Regions from separate parts of the Pseudomonas sp. Tun-23181 genome, predicted to be linked through region 1. Evidence: predicted binding sites of a transcription regulator. Region 1 holds the regulator's gene; each other region holds the start of a gene.

Region 1 (4,363 bases):
CATGACCGTGTTCCCGCAGAAGCAATATGCGCAGACCGAGCAAGCCGTTAGAATCGACGGCGCCGGTGGCACGACCACGGGCAAAGGAATGAAAGCGTATCTGAAAGACGGCAGGATGGACCTGCTGTCCAACGTAAGAGGACAGTATGAGGCTCGTTAAAACCCTCCCCCTTCTGCTCAGCCTGGGCGCGGCACTGGGAAGCGCGAGCGCCTTGGCCCTGCCGAACGACCGTGACCAGCCCATCCGCATCCAGGCCGACAACGCCCACCTGGATGACAAGCAGGGCGTTGCCACCTACACCGGCGACGTGATCATCACCCAGGGCTCGATGATGATCAAAGGCAATACCGTGACCATCACCCGCGCCGCCTCCGGCGATATCGACGTGGTCACCTCGGTGGGCAACCTGGCCTACTTCGAGCAGCAGCAGAGCGCCGCCAAGCCCGACAAGATGAAGGGCTGGGCCGTGACCATCCAGTACCAGGCGCTGAAGGACATGGTGATCCTCACCGACCGCGCCAAGGTCGAGAACGAAGGCAACACCACCGAGGGCGAGAAGATCGTCTACAACACCAAGACCCAGGTGGCTACCGCCGGTCGCGGTGGCAACGTGACCTCGCCGCGTCAGCGCATCGACATGGTGATCCAGCCGAAGAAGAAGGCCGAGTAAATCAGATGGCAACCCTCAAAGCCCAGCACCTGGCCAAGAGCTACAAGGGCCGCCAGGTCGTCCGCGACGTCAGCCTGTCGATCGACAGCGGCCAGATCGTCGGCCTGCTCGGTCCCAATGGCGCCGGCAAGACCACCTGCTTCTACATGATCGTCGGGCTGGTCCAGGCCGACCAGGGCCGCGTGCTGATCGACAGCCTCGACGTCAGCCACCAGCCCATGCACGGCCGCGCCCGTGCCGGTATCGGCTACCTGCCGCAGGAAGCCTCGATCTTTCGCAAACTGTCGGTGGCCGACAACATCATGGCCATCCTCGAGACCCGCAAGGATCTGGACCGTGACGGCCGACGCAAGGAACTGGAAAGCCTGCTGCAGGAGTTCCACATCAGCCACATCCGCGACAACCTCGGCATGAGCCTCTCCGGTGGCGAACGCCGCCGTGTCGAGATCGCCCGTGCGTTGGCCACCGCGCCGAAGTTCATCCTGCTGGACGAACCCTTCGCCGGTGTCGACCCGATTTCCGTAGGCGATATCAAGCAGATCATCCACCACCTCAAGGCCAAGGGCATCGGCGTGCTGATCACCGACCACAACGTGCGCGAAACCCTTGATATCTGCGAAACCGCCTACATCGTCAATGATGGCCAGCTGATCGCCGAAGGCGACGCCGAGACCATCCTGGCCAACGACCTGGTCAAGGAGGTTTACCTGGGCCACGAGTTCCGGCTCTAACGCTAGGAGTCTGCCCGGAGCACTGGCACAGGCGCCCGAGAAGGGCTTAAGTGATACAGTGCTCTAGGCAAACGCTACAATTTAAGGCATAAAACTTGCTTGAAGTTGGCGCCCCGGCGCCCTCTCTGTAGTGGATGGCGCATGTGCGCCGGCGAACAAGGTATTTAGCCCCTGCCATGAAACCATCGCTCGTCCTAAAAATGGGCCAGCAACTGACGATGACCCCGCAGTTGCAACAGGCTATCCGTCTGCTTCAGCTCTCCACCCTGGACCTTCAGCAGGAAATCCAGGAAGCGCTGGAGTCCAACCCGATGCTCGAACGTCAGGAAGACGGCGACGACTTCGACAACAGCGACCCGATGGCCGACAACGCCGAGAGCAAACCGGCCAGCGAACCCCAGGACAGCAGTTTCCAGGAAAGCACGGCCAGTGCCGACAACCTGGAGGATGGCGAATGGAACGAGCGCATCCCCAACGAGCTGCCGGTGGACACGGCCTGGGAGGACATCTACCAGACCAGCGCCAGCAGCCTGCCCAGCAGCGATGACGACGAGTGGGACTTCACCACCCGCACGTCGATCGGCGAGAGCCTGCAAAGCCACCTGCTGTGGCAACTGAACCTGGCGCCGATGTCCGACACCGACCGCCTGATCGCCGTCACCCTCATCGACAGCATCAACGGCCAGGGCTACCTGGAAGACAGCCTCGAGGAAATCTGCGCCGGCTTCGAGCCAGAGCTGGATATCGAGCTGGATGAAGTCGAGGCGGTGCTGCACCGTATCCAGCAATTCGAGCCCGCCGGCATCGGCGCACGCAACCTGGGCGAATGCCTGCTGCTGCAACTGCGCCAACTGCCAGCCAGCACGCCGTGGATGGCCGAAGCCCAGCGCCTGGTCACCGACTTCATCGACCTGCTCGGCAGCCGCGACTACAGCCAGCTGATGCGCCGCATGAAGCTCAAGGAAGACGAACTGCGCCAGGTCATCGAGCTGGTGCAGAGCCTCAATCCGCGCCCGGGCTCGCAGATCGAGTCGAGCGAGCCGGAGTACGTGGTCCCCGATGTCATCGTGCGCAAGGACAACGACCGCTGGCTGGTGGAACTGAACCAGGAAGCGATCCCGCGCCTGCGGGTCAATCCACAGTATGCCGGGTTCGTCCGCCGCGCCGACACCAGCGCCGACAACACCTTCATGCGCAACCAGTTGCAGGAGGCGCGCTGGTTCATCAAGAGCCTGCAGAGCCGCAACGAGACGCTGATGAAGGTCGCCACCCAGATCGTCGAGCACCAGCGTGGCTTCCTCGACCATGGCGACGAGGCGATGAAGCCGCTGGTCCTGCACGACATCGCCGAGGCGGTGGGCATGCACGAATCGACCATTTCCCGGGTCACGACGCAGAAATACATGCACACGCCCCGTGGCATCTACGAACTGAAATACTTTTTCTCGAGCCATGTGAGCACCGCCGAAGGCGGCGAATGCTCGTCCACGGCGATCCGTGCGATCATCAAGAAACTGGTTGCGGCGGAAAATCAGAAAAAGCCATTGAGTGACAGCAAGATCGCTGGTTTACTGGAGGCACAAGGCATCCAGGTAGCCCGTCGCACCGTCGCCAAGTATCGTGAGTCCCTCGGCATCGCACCGTCGAGCGAACGCAAGCGACTGATGTAGCCCCTGGCTGTGCCATAGCGTTTCAGTGGCAGGTGCAATACCTGCCCTTTATGCACGGGCAACAAAGGAGAAGCTGTATGCAAGTCAACATCAGTGGACACCATGTAGAAGTCACCCAGCCGCTGCGTGAGTACGTACTCGAGAAGCTCGCTCGCGTGGAGGGCCACTTCGACAAGATCACCAACGTGCAGGTCATCCTGACAGTCGAGAAGTTGCAGCAGAAGGTCGAGGCGACCCTGCAGATTCCCGGCGGCGAAGTGGTTGCAAACGCCGAAGACAAAGACATGTATGCAGCGATCGACGCCCTGGCTGACAAGCTCGACCGCCAACTGAAAAAACACAAGGAAAAACAGCAAAGCCTGCTGCAAGGTGCAGCCGCCCGCTGATCCCCCTCATCCATGATCCGACTTGAAACCATCCTGACCCCCGGCCGTTCCCTCGTGAACGTGCCGGGCGGCAGCAAGAAGCGTGTGCTCCAGGAAATCGCCACCCTGATCGCCAGGGACGTGACCGAACTGGAAATGGAAGACGTATTCGAGAAACTGGTCGCCCGCGAGAAGCTGGGCTCCACCGGTTTCGGCAATGGCATCGCCATTCCCCACTGCCGGCTCGAAGGCTGCACCGCACCGGTCAGCGCCCTGCTGCACCTGGATGCCCCCATCGACTACGACGCCATCGACGGCGCTCCCGTGGACCTGCTGTTCGTCCTGCTGGTACCGGAAGCCGCCACCGATGCCCACCTTGAACTGCTGCGCCAGATCGCCAGCATGCTCGATCGCAAGGAGGTCCGCGATCGCCTGCGTGCCGCCGACAGCAGCGAGGCCCTGTACCAGGTAGTCCTGGACGCACAGAACGAGCACTGAACATGCGCCTGATCATCGTCAGCGGCCGGTCCGGCTCCGGCAAGAGTACCGCCCTCGACGTGCTGGAAGACAACGGCTACTACTGCATCGACAACCTGCCTGCCGGGTTGTTGCCGCAATTGGCGGAAAATGCGCTGGTCAATACCGAGATGCTGCAACCGAAGGTCGCCGTCTCCATCGATGCACGCAACCTGCCCAGCCATCTGTCGCGATTCCCCGAATTGCTCGAGGAGGCGCGTGCCCGGCATATCCAGTGCGACGTGCTGTACCTGGATGCGGACGAGGAGACCCTGCTCAAGCGCTTCTCCGAGACCCGCCGGCGCCACCCGCTGACCAACGCCGATCGCTCCCTGGCCGAGGCGATCCGCGTCGAGAGCGAACTGCTCGGCCCGATCGCCGACCTGGCGGACCTGAAGATCGACACCACC
Region 2 (4,363 bases), 1.3 Mb from region 1:
GGCGTTCACCTCCTGATGGGAGGCCGGCACCCTGCAGACCCTGCTCCTGGCAGGGCCTGACGAAATCCTTGAGCCATTGGCCGGAACAGCCCGGCGCCACCTGCTGGCTCCGTGCTATTGGCAAGCCTAGCAAAGGGTGGCGAAGTGTGCGGACAGCTCGTCAAGCACCCTTCCGGCGCGCATTCTAGCGCGCCCGGAGAAAAAGCAAAGCTCCCTGAATGCCCTGTGAGCTGTAAGTTTTCGGGCCGTGTCACGAACGTGTCGGGTAAACCGTTTGCTCTTCGCCGAACAGCGAATTCCAGGCAAAAAAATGCCCGGCGAACCGGGCAGATTTTTTACCGCGTCGCAGTTACAGGTTGTAGCCGCGTTCGTTGTGCTGAGCCAGGTCGAGGCCGACCGACTCTTCTTCTTCGTTGACCCGCAGGCCCATCACCACATCCAGCACCTTGAGGATCACGAAGGTGACGATGGCGGTGTAGACCACGGTGAAAATCACGCCCTTGGCCTGCACCCAGACCTGCGCGCCGATATCCACGACCTCGCCGAACCCGCCCAGGGCCGGGGCGGCGAAGACCCCCGTGAGGATCGCGCCGACGATACCGCCGATCCCGTGCACGCCGAAGGCGTCGAGGGAGTCGTCATAGCCGAGCTTGCGCTTGAGGCTGGTGGCGCAGAAGTAGCAGATCACGCCCGAGCAGAGGCCGATCACCAGGGCGCCCATCGGGCCGACGGTGCCGGCGGCCGGGGTGATGGCCACCAGGCCGGCGACCACGCCGGAGGCGATGCCCAGGGCGCTTGGCTTACCGTGACCGATCCATTCGGCGAACATCCAGCCCAAGGCCGCGGCAGCCGTGGCGATCTGGGTCACCAGCATGGCCATGCCGGCGGTGCCGTTGGCGGCTGCGGCGGAGCCGGCGTTGAAGCCGAACCAGCCGATCCACAGCATGGCCGCGCCCATCAGGGTGTAGCCCAGGTTGTGCGGCGCCATTGGCGTGGTGGGGTAGCCCTTGCGCTTGCCCAGCACCAGGCAGCAGACCAGGCCGGCGATACCGGCGTTGATGTGCACCACGGTGCCACCGGCGAAGTCCAACACGCCCCAGTCCCACATCAGCGCGCCGTCACCGCTCCAGACCATGTGCGCGATCGGAGCGTAGACCAGGGTGAACCACACGCCCATGAAGATCAGCATGGCGGAGAACTTCATGCGCTCGGCGAAGGCACCGACGATCAGCGCCGGGGTGATGATGGCGAAGGTCATCTGGAAGGTGATGAACACCGCCTCGGGGAACGCCGCGGTCAGGCTGTCAGGGGTCACGCCGCTGAGGAATGCCTTGGAGAAACCGCCCACGAAGGAATTGAAGTTGACCACGCCCTGTTCCATACCGGTGGTATCGAACGCCAGGCTGTAGCCGTAGACCATCCACAGGACGCTCATCAGGCCGGTGATGGCGAAGCATTGCATCATCACCGACAACACGTTCTTCGAACGCACCATGCCGCCGTAGAACAGGGCCAGGCCCGGAATGGTCATGAACAGCACCAGCGCGGTGGCGGTGAGCATCCAGGCGGTGTCACCGGCGTTGAGCGCCGGGGTGGCTTCCTCTGCCAGGGCCAGGCCAGGCATTACGAGGGACAATAGGGCTCCTAGCCCTGCGATCTTGCGCAGAGTCATGTTGTTTTCTCCTGGGGCGTTGGGTTTGGTGAGGCTTTTTCTTAGATCGCGTCGGTATCGGTTTCGCCGGTACGGATGCGGATCGCCTGCTCCAGATTGACCACGAAGATCTTGCCGTCACCGATCTTTCCGGTGTTGGCGGCCTTGGTGATGGCTTCGATCACCCGGTCAAGGTCTTTGTCGTCGATGGCGACATCGATCTTCACCTTGGGCAGGAAATCGACCACGTACTCGGCACCGCGATACAGCTCGGTGTGGCCTTTCTGCCGACCGAAGCCCTTGACTTCGGTCACGGTGATGCCCTGCACGCCGATTTCCGACAGCGACTCGCGCACGTCGTCCAGCTTGAACGGCTTGATGATGGCAGTGACTAGCTTCATGAAACTCTCTCCCGATTTGGTGGACTTGCCCCAGGAAAACAAACCCGTCTCAAGTCTAAGCGCAGCGCCTGGCTTTGTAACCCGTCGTCGACTCCCTCCTCCCCCGCCGACGCATGTCGCGGCAATGACGAAGGGCCTTTCAGCTCCACCTGCGCACTGCCTGGTCACAAGGAACTGCATCAGTGCATGGCTTGCCAAGGTCTTTGCAGAAACCTTGCCAGGTCATGGAAAGCCAGTGAAAACAATCAGTTGCGGAAAAAGCCCGGCATTGGCCAGTCGCCAGCAGAGAAAAGATGCACAACTTCGGTGCGCACACCTCGGCCGCCCTGCGCAAAAAGTGTGCAGCGCAAGGCCCGCCAGGCAGCGTGCTACACTGCCCTCCTTTTCCATGATTAGCGGAACGCCGAACATGCTCGCGCCCAAAGCCTTTCTCGATGCCCTGAGCGACCAGGCCTCGCGCCTGTTCAACGGCGACAACACGCCGCCACGGGCCGAACTGGAGAGCCAGTTCAAGATCCTGATGCAGAGTGCCTTCAGCAAGCTCGACCTGGTCAGCCGGGAAGAATTCGACAGCCAGATGGTCGTCCTGGCCCGCACCCGCGCGCGCCTGGAAGCCCTGGAACGACAAGTCGCTGAGCTGGAAGCCCGGATGGCGCCGACAATCCAGGAATAACAACCGACACACGGAGCGGCTCCCATGAAAGTCAGTGCCCGCAATGTCTTCGAAGGTACCGTCAGCAACGTCCAGCCTGGCGCGGTCAACGCCGAGGTCGAACTGACCCTGGGCGGCGGCGAGAAACTGGTGGCGGTGGTCACCATGGCCAGCCTGCACAACCTGAACATCAACGTCGGCAAGCAGGCCGTGGCCCTGGTCAAGGCGCCCTGGGTGGTGCTGATGACCGATGCCGACGGCTACAGGCTGTCGGCGCGCAACGCCCTGCAAGGCAAGGTGGTGCGGGTCGGCGACGGTGCGGTGAACGCCGAGGTGGTGCTGCAGTTGGCAGGAGGTACCGAGGTGTCTGCCATCGTCACCCGCGAAGCGGTGCAGGAGCTGGGCCTGACGCCGGGCGTGGCGGCCACGGCGTTGATCAAGGCCTCGCACATCATCCTGGGCGCCAAGCCCTGACACCTTGAGCATGGGGCTGCTTTGCAGCCCCAAATGACAGCTGAAAGCCCTGGCTGACCAGCATTGGGGCAATCCCAAGACCCAGTCCCCAGGCATCCGCAGTAAAATCCGGATGCACTCTTTCCCAGTGCCCCTCACCATCGCTCACTATTCTTCCGTGACCGCAGGAAGCGGCTTTTCCACAAGCGACCACGGAGTGTCCATGTCCCTCGCCCTCGTCCACAGCCGCGCCCAGGTCGGGGTGCTGGCGCCGGCTGTCAGCGTCGAAACCCACCTGGCCAACGGCCTGCCCACACTGACCCTGGTCGGCCTGCCCGAAACCACCGTCAAGGAAAGCAAGGACCGGGTACGCAGCGCCATCGTCAATTCCGGCCTGGACTACCCAGCCCGGCGCATCACCCAGAACCTCGCCCCCGCCGACCTGCCCAAGGACGGCGGCCGCTACGACCTGGCCATCGCTCTGGGCATCCTCGCCGCCAACGGCCAGGTGCCGGCGGCGACCTTGAGCGAGATCGAATGCCTCGGCGAACTGGCACTCTCCGGTAGCCTGCGCCCGGTGCAGGGCGTGTTGCCTGCAGCCTTGGCGGCCAGGGAGGCCGGGCGGGCGCTGGTGGTGCCACGGGAGAACGCCGAGGAGGCGAGCCTGGCGAGCGGGCTGGTGGTCTACGCGGTGGGCCATCTGCTGGAGCTGGTGGCCCATCTCAATGGGCAGGTGCCACTGCCACCCTACGCCGCCAATGGCCTGCTGCTGCACAGCCGGCCCTACCCTGACCTCAGCGAGGTGCAGGGGCAGGTGGCGGCCAAGCGCGCCCTGCTGGTGGCAGCGGCCGGTGCCCACAACCTGCTGTTCACCGGGCCTCCCGGCACCGGCAAGACCTTGCTCGCCAGCCGCCTGCCAGGGTTGTTGCCACCGCTGGACGAGCGCGAGGCGCTGGAGGTCGCGGCCATCCAGTCGGTCACTGGGCATACGCCCCTGGACAGCTGGCCACAGCGGCCCTTTCGCCATCCCCATCATTCCGCCTCCGGGCCGGCCCTGGTGGGTGGCGGCAGCCGGCCGCAGCCCGGGGAGATCACCCTGGCGCATCATGGCGTGCTGTTTCTGGACGAGCTCCCGGAGTTCGAACGACGTGTGCTGGAAGTGCTTCGCGAGCCTTTGGAGTCTGGCGAAATCGTGGTGGCGCGGGC
Region 3 (4,363 bases), 580 kb from region 1:
TCGACCACCGCCTTGTCGTTCTGCACCACCACCGAACGCCCGACCAGCGATGACGCCTGCAGAGCCTGGGACGAGCCCAGGGCACCGGCGATCGAGTTGACCGTGTCGTTGAGCGTGGTGATGCCTTCCAGGCTGCTGAACTGCGCCAGCTGGGCGATGAACTCGCCGTTGTCCTGCGGGTCCAGCGGGTTCTGGTGCTGCATCTGGGTCACGAGCAACTGCAGGAACGCATCCTTGCCCAGCGCATTCTTGTCGGTGTTCTCGGGCGTGGTCTTCTTGGTGCCGGTGCTCACGCCCGACGCCGAGAGAACATCGTTGAGGTTCACACCTGTGCTATCGACTGCCATGGTCGGGATTCCTTATCACTGACCCAGGGTCAGCACTTTCTGCATCATGGTCTTGGCGGTGTTCATCAGCTCGGCGTTGGTCTGGAACGCGCGGCTGGCGGAGATCATGTCGGCCATCTCCTCGACCACGTTGACGTTCGGGTAGTAGACGTAGCCGTCCTTGTTCGCCGCCGGGTGATTGGGCTCGTAGCGTGCCTCGAGGTTGCTCTGGTCCTCGACGATACCCATCACCTGCACGCCCTGGCCGGCCTCGCCCTGGTCCTGGAACAGCGACTGGCCAGCGCCGTTCTGCGCTTGCTGGAAGGTGGTGGCGAACACCGGGTGGCGTGCGCGGTAGGTCTGGTCGATGCTCGAGGACACGGTCTCGGCGTTGGCGATGTTCGAGGCGACGGTGTTCAGGCGCGTGTTCTGCGCGCTCATGCCGCTACCGGCAATGTTGAAGACACTGGCAAGGGACATGGTCACTCTCCACGCAGGGCCGAAACCAGCCCTTTGAATTTACTGTTGAGCAGGGTGAAGCTGGCCTGGAAGCCGATGGCGTTTTCCGCGTAGTTCGACTGCTCGATCTGCGCGTCCACGGTGTTCTGGTCGATCGAAGGCTGCATCGGCGTGCGGTACTTGAGGGTATCGTCGCCCATGGCCAGGCCTTGGGCCTCGATGTGCCGGGTGTTGGTACGGTCCAGGGCGATGCGGCCGCCCTGCTGCTTCTCGGCCTCGGCGGCGAGCACCGAGGAGAAGTCCATGTCGCGCGCCTTGTAGTTGGGCGTGTCGGCGTTGGCGATGTTGTTGGCCAGGACTTCGGCGCGCTGGGCGCGAAAGCCCAGGGCCTTTTCATGGATGCCGAGCGCCTTGTCGAAACTGATGCTCATGTCGGGGAAACCTTCGAAGGTGACCGGAAGAATCGTGAGCAAGCTTGAGCAAGGTCTGTGCCAACATGCACGACCCAATGAATCCGGCACTCCGGGCCGTTTGCCGGGGGCGGCAATGCCAGAAAAGCGGCAATGCCTTACCGCTTGGCGTCAGCAAAGCGGCAATGGGGGATGAAATGAAGCCGGGGCCGCACAGCGACCCCGCCCTTTACTTGGCCTGGTAGATGATCCCCGGGCTGCACTGGACCATCTGGTAATGGTCCGGCAACCCGTTGAGCGCCTCGGACGCCCCCAGGAACAGGTAGCCCCCCGGCTTGAGCGTGCCGTGAATACGCATGAGGATGTCCTTCTTGACCTGGGCCGAGAAGTAGATCAGCACGTTGCGGCAGAACACGACGTCGAACTTGCCCAGGCTGGCATAGCTGTCGAGCAGGTTGAAGGAGCGGAACTCGACCCGGCTGCGGATCGCCGGCTTGACCGCCCAGCGCCCAGCCCCCCTGGGGTCGAAATAGCGCTGCAGGCGCTCCTGGGACAGGCCGCGGGCGATGGCCAGGCTGTCGTACTCGCCGGTCTTGCAGTTGTTCAGCATGGCCCCGGACAAGTCGGTGGCGACGATCTGCGCGCCCATCTTCAGTTGGCCGAGGTTGCTGCGCTCGAACTCGTCGATGGCCATCGACAGCGAGTACGGCTCCTGCCCCGACGAGCACGCCGCCGACCAGATACGCAGGCGCTGGCCCGGGTTGCCGCGCACGAACTCCGGGATGACCTTGCTCTTGAGCACCTCGAACGGGTAGGTATCGCGGAACCAGAGGGTCTCGTTGGTCGTCATGGCATCGACCACCTGCTCGCGCAGGCCGCCGCGCGGCTGGGTCTGGATGCGCTGCACCAGCTCGCCGAGCGTCTTGATGCCCTGCTGCTCCATCAGCTTGTTGAGACGGCTGGAGACCAGGTACTGCTTATTCTCGCCCAGCAGGATGCCACAGGCTTTCTCCAGGAAGACCCGGAACTGTTCGAAATCCAAATTACCCGTAGACACGGCTACCGCCTCTTTTCAATCGCTGAGGCCGGGGCACGCCCCGGCCGTTTCAATGCGTCGCCTTGATCCGGTCGACCACTCGCTGGGCCAGGTCGTCCGGCTTGAACTTGGCCAGGAAGTCATCGGCGCCGACCTTCTTGACCATGGCCTGGTTGAATACCCCCGACAGGGAAGTATGCAGGAGGATGTGCAGGTTTTGCATGCGCGGATCGCTGCGAATCTCCGCAGTGAGGGTATAGCCATCCATCTCGGGCATTTCGATGTCGGAGATCATCATCAGGAACTCTTCCTCCGGACGCTTGCCCTCGTCCACCAGCTTGCGCAGGTAGTCCAGCGCCTGGCGCCCGTCGTTGAGCGCCACCACCTCGACACCGACGGTCTGCAGGCAGCGGCTGACCTGCTTGCGCGCCACGGACGAGTCATCGACCGTGAGCACCCGCAGCAGCACCGCCTTGTCCTGCACCTCGGCGTCGATCACCCCGGCCGACACCGCCTCGGAGGAAGGCGCGACCTCGGCGAGGATCTTCTCCACGTCGATGATCTCCACCATACGCTCGTCCACCCGGGTGACGGCGGTCAGGTAGTGGTCGCGGCCAGTGCCCTTGGGTGGCGGGTGGATCTCCTCCCAGTTCATGTTGACGATGCGCTCCACCGAATGCACCAGAAAGCCCTGGGTCTTGGTGTTGTACTCGGTGATGATCACGAAGCTGTTGCGCGCCTCCTCCTGCAGGGCCGGCAGGCCGGTCGCCATCGACAAGTCGAGGATCGGGATGGTCGCCCCGCGAATGTTGGCCACGCCGCGCACCACCGGGTGGGACTTGGGCAGCAGCGTCAGCTCCGGGCACTGCAGCACCTCCCGGACCTTGAACACATTGATGCCGTAGAGCTGATCGCCATTGAGGCGGAACAGCAACAGCTCCAGGCGGTTCTGCCCCACCAGTTGCGTGCGCTGGTTGACCGAATCCATAACACCAGCCATGCCAGACTCCTTCATACGTATCAGCCTATGTACCAGATCGGCACGGGCTTTGCTTTTTTGAGCGTCATGTACACGAAAACGACATTTTCCCGACGATTGACGCACCTGCTGACCGGCTCGCTGGCCGCGCTGTGCCTGCTGGCACCCGGCGCCCGCACGCTGGCGGATGCGTTTACCTTGCCTGAACAACTTATCGGCGTCACCCAAGGGTTTCTTGAATTCGCCGTGGAGGACTACCTGGCCACCAGCCAGACACCAGGCCGCTACGAGATCCAGGTCAACTCGCTCGACCCGCGCCTGCGCATGCCGCTGTGCAGCCAGCAACTTGACGCTTCGCTGGAGAGCCCGGCGCAGCCGCTGGGCCGGGTCACGGTGCGGCTGCGCTGCAACGGCAGCGGGCCGTGGACGGTGTTCGTGCCGGCTCAGGTGCGGCTGTTTCGCGACGTGGTGGTGATGACCCGTCCGCTCAAGCGCGAAAGCGTCATCGGCGAGGGCGACGTGGCCCTGCGCGAACGCGACGTGGGTACGCTCAACCAGGGTTTCCTCAGCGACCTGGAGCAGGCCGTGGGCATGAAGCTGCTGCGCCCGGCCGTGCTCGACCAGGTGCTCACGCCGCAGCACCTGGAGCAGGCCGAGGTGGTGCGCAAGGGCGACCATGTCGTGATCGTCGCCCGCAGCGGCAGCCTGAGCGTGCGCATGCCGGGCGAAGCATTGGCCAAGGGCGGCCTGTCCGAACAGATCCGGGTGCGCAACCTGAACTCCAAGCGCGTGGTGAAGGCACGGGTGACCGGGCCGGGGCAGGTCGAGGTGGCCATGTAGCGGTTTCAACTGTCATTGGGGGGCGATGGGCTGCAAGGCAGCCCCGACCGCCGGGGATATAAGGCTGGCGGCGCGGAACCGCTTTTCCTAAACTGTGTCAGAAAACGGGTCGTGCGAGCTTGCCGACGGGCAGCGATGCATTCGCGGCTAAAGTTTCTTTCGGGTTGGCCGAAAACATGGCAAGCGTCCAAATCCCCAGAGGTTTCTGATCATGGTCATCGACTTCAGTCGTTTGAATAACTCTCCGTCCGTCACGGGCGGCGTTCGCGGCAACACCGCGGCCGGCAACGCCGAGAAAGCCGGCGAAACCAGC

Evidence for each region. The regulator sigma-54, encoded in region 1, starts transcription at its own class of promoters, with help from an activator protein. The targets are predictions, from matches to a motif close to ANTGGCATNNANNTTGCTNT.
Region 2: glnK (P-II family nitrogen regulator) is a predicted target of sigma-54. The motif match lies at 2,310-2,329, and genes of this name have one in related genera.
Region 3: flgB (flagellar basal body rod protein FlgB) is a predicted target of sigma-54. The motif match lies at 1,262-1,281, and genes of this name have one in related genera.

The regions. Positions count from the first base shown of each region.
Region 1 is NZ_CM171630.1:4,783,533-4,787,895, reverse strand. Features, by position in the region: gene lptC (LPS export ABC transporter periplasmic protein LptC) at 1-160, shown strand, start outside; gene lptA (lipopolysaccharide transport periplasmic protein LptA) at 147-671, shown strand; gene lptB (LPS export ABC transporter ATP-binding protein) at 677-1,402, shown strand; gene ACDI39_RS22615 (RNA polymerase factor sigma-54) at 1,579-3,072, shown strand; gene hpf (ribosome hibernation-promoting factor, HPF/YfiA family) at 3,150-3,458, shown strand; gene ptsN (PTS IIA-like nitrogen regulatory protein PtsN) at 3,471-3,935, shown strand; gene rapZ (RNase adapter RapZ) at 3,938-4,363, shown strand, end outside.
Region 2 is NZ_CM171630.1:3,452,908-3,457,270, forward strand. Features, by position in the region: gene ACDI39_RS16410 (ammonium transporter) at 350-1,672, opposite strand; gene glnK (P-II family nitrogen regulator) at 1,714-2,052, opposite strand; gene ACDI39_RS16420 (accessory factor UbiK family protein) at 2,462-2,725, shown strand; gene ACDI39_RS16425 (TOBE domain-containing protein) at 2,750-3,178, shown strand; gene ACDI39_RS16430 (YifB family Mg chelatase-like AAA ATPase) at 3,381-4,363, shown strand, end outside.
Region 3 is NZ_CM171630.1:5,365,522-5,369,884, reverse strand. Features, by position in the region: gene flgD (flagellar hook assembly protein FlgD) at 1-347, opposite strand, end outside; gene flgC (flagellar basal body rod protein FlgC) at 363-806, opposite strand; gene flgB (flagellar basal body rod protein FlgB) at 809-1,216, opposite strand; gene cheR (protein-glutamate O-methyltransferase CheR) at 1,425-2,252, opposite strand; gene ACDI39_RS25405 (chemotaxis protein CheV) at 2,302-3,231, opposite strand; gene flgA (flagellar basal body P-ring formation chaperone FlgA) at 3,298-4,050, shown strand; gene flgM (flagellar biosynthesis anti-sigma factor FlgM) at 4,262-4,363, shown strand, end outside.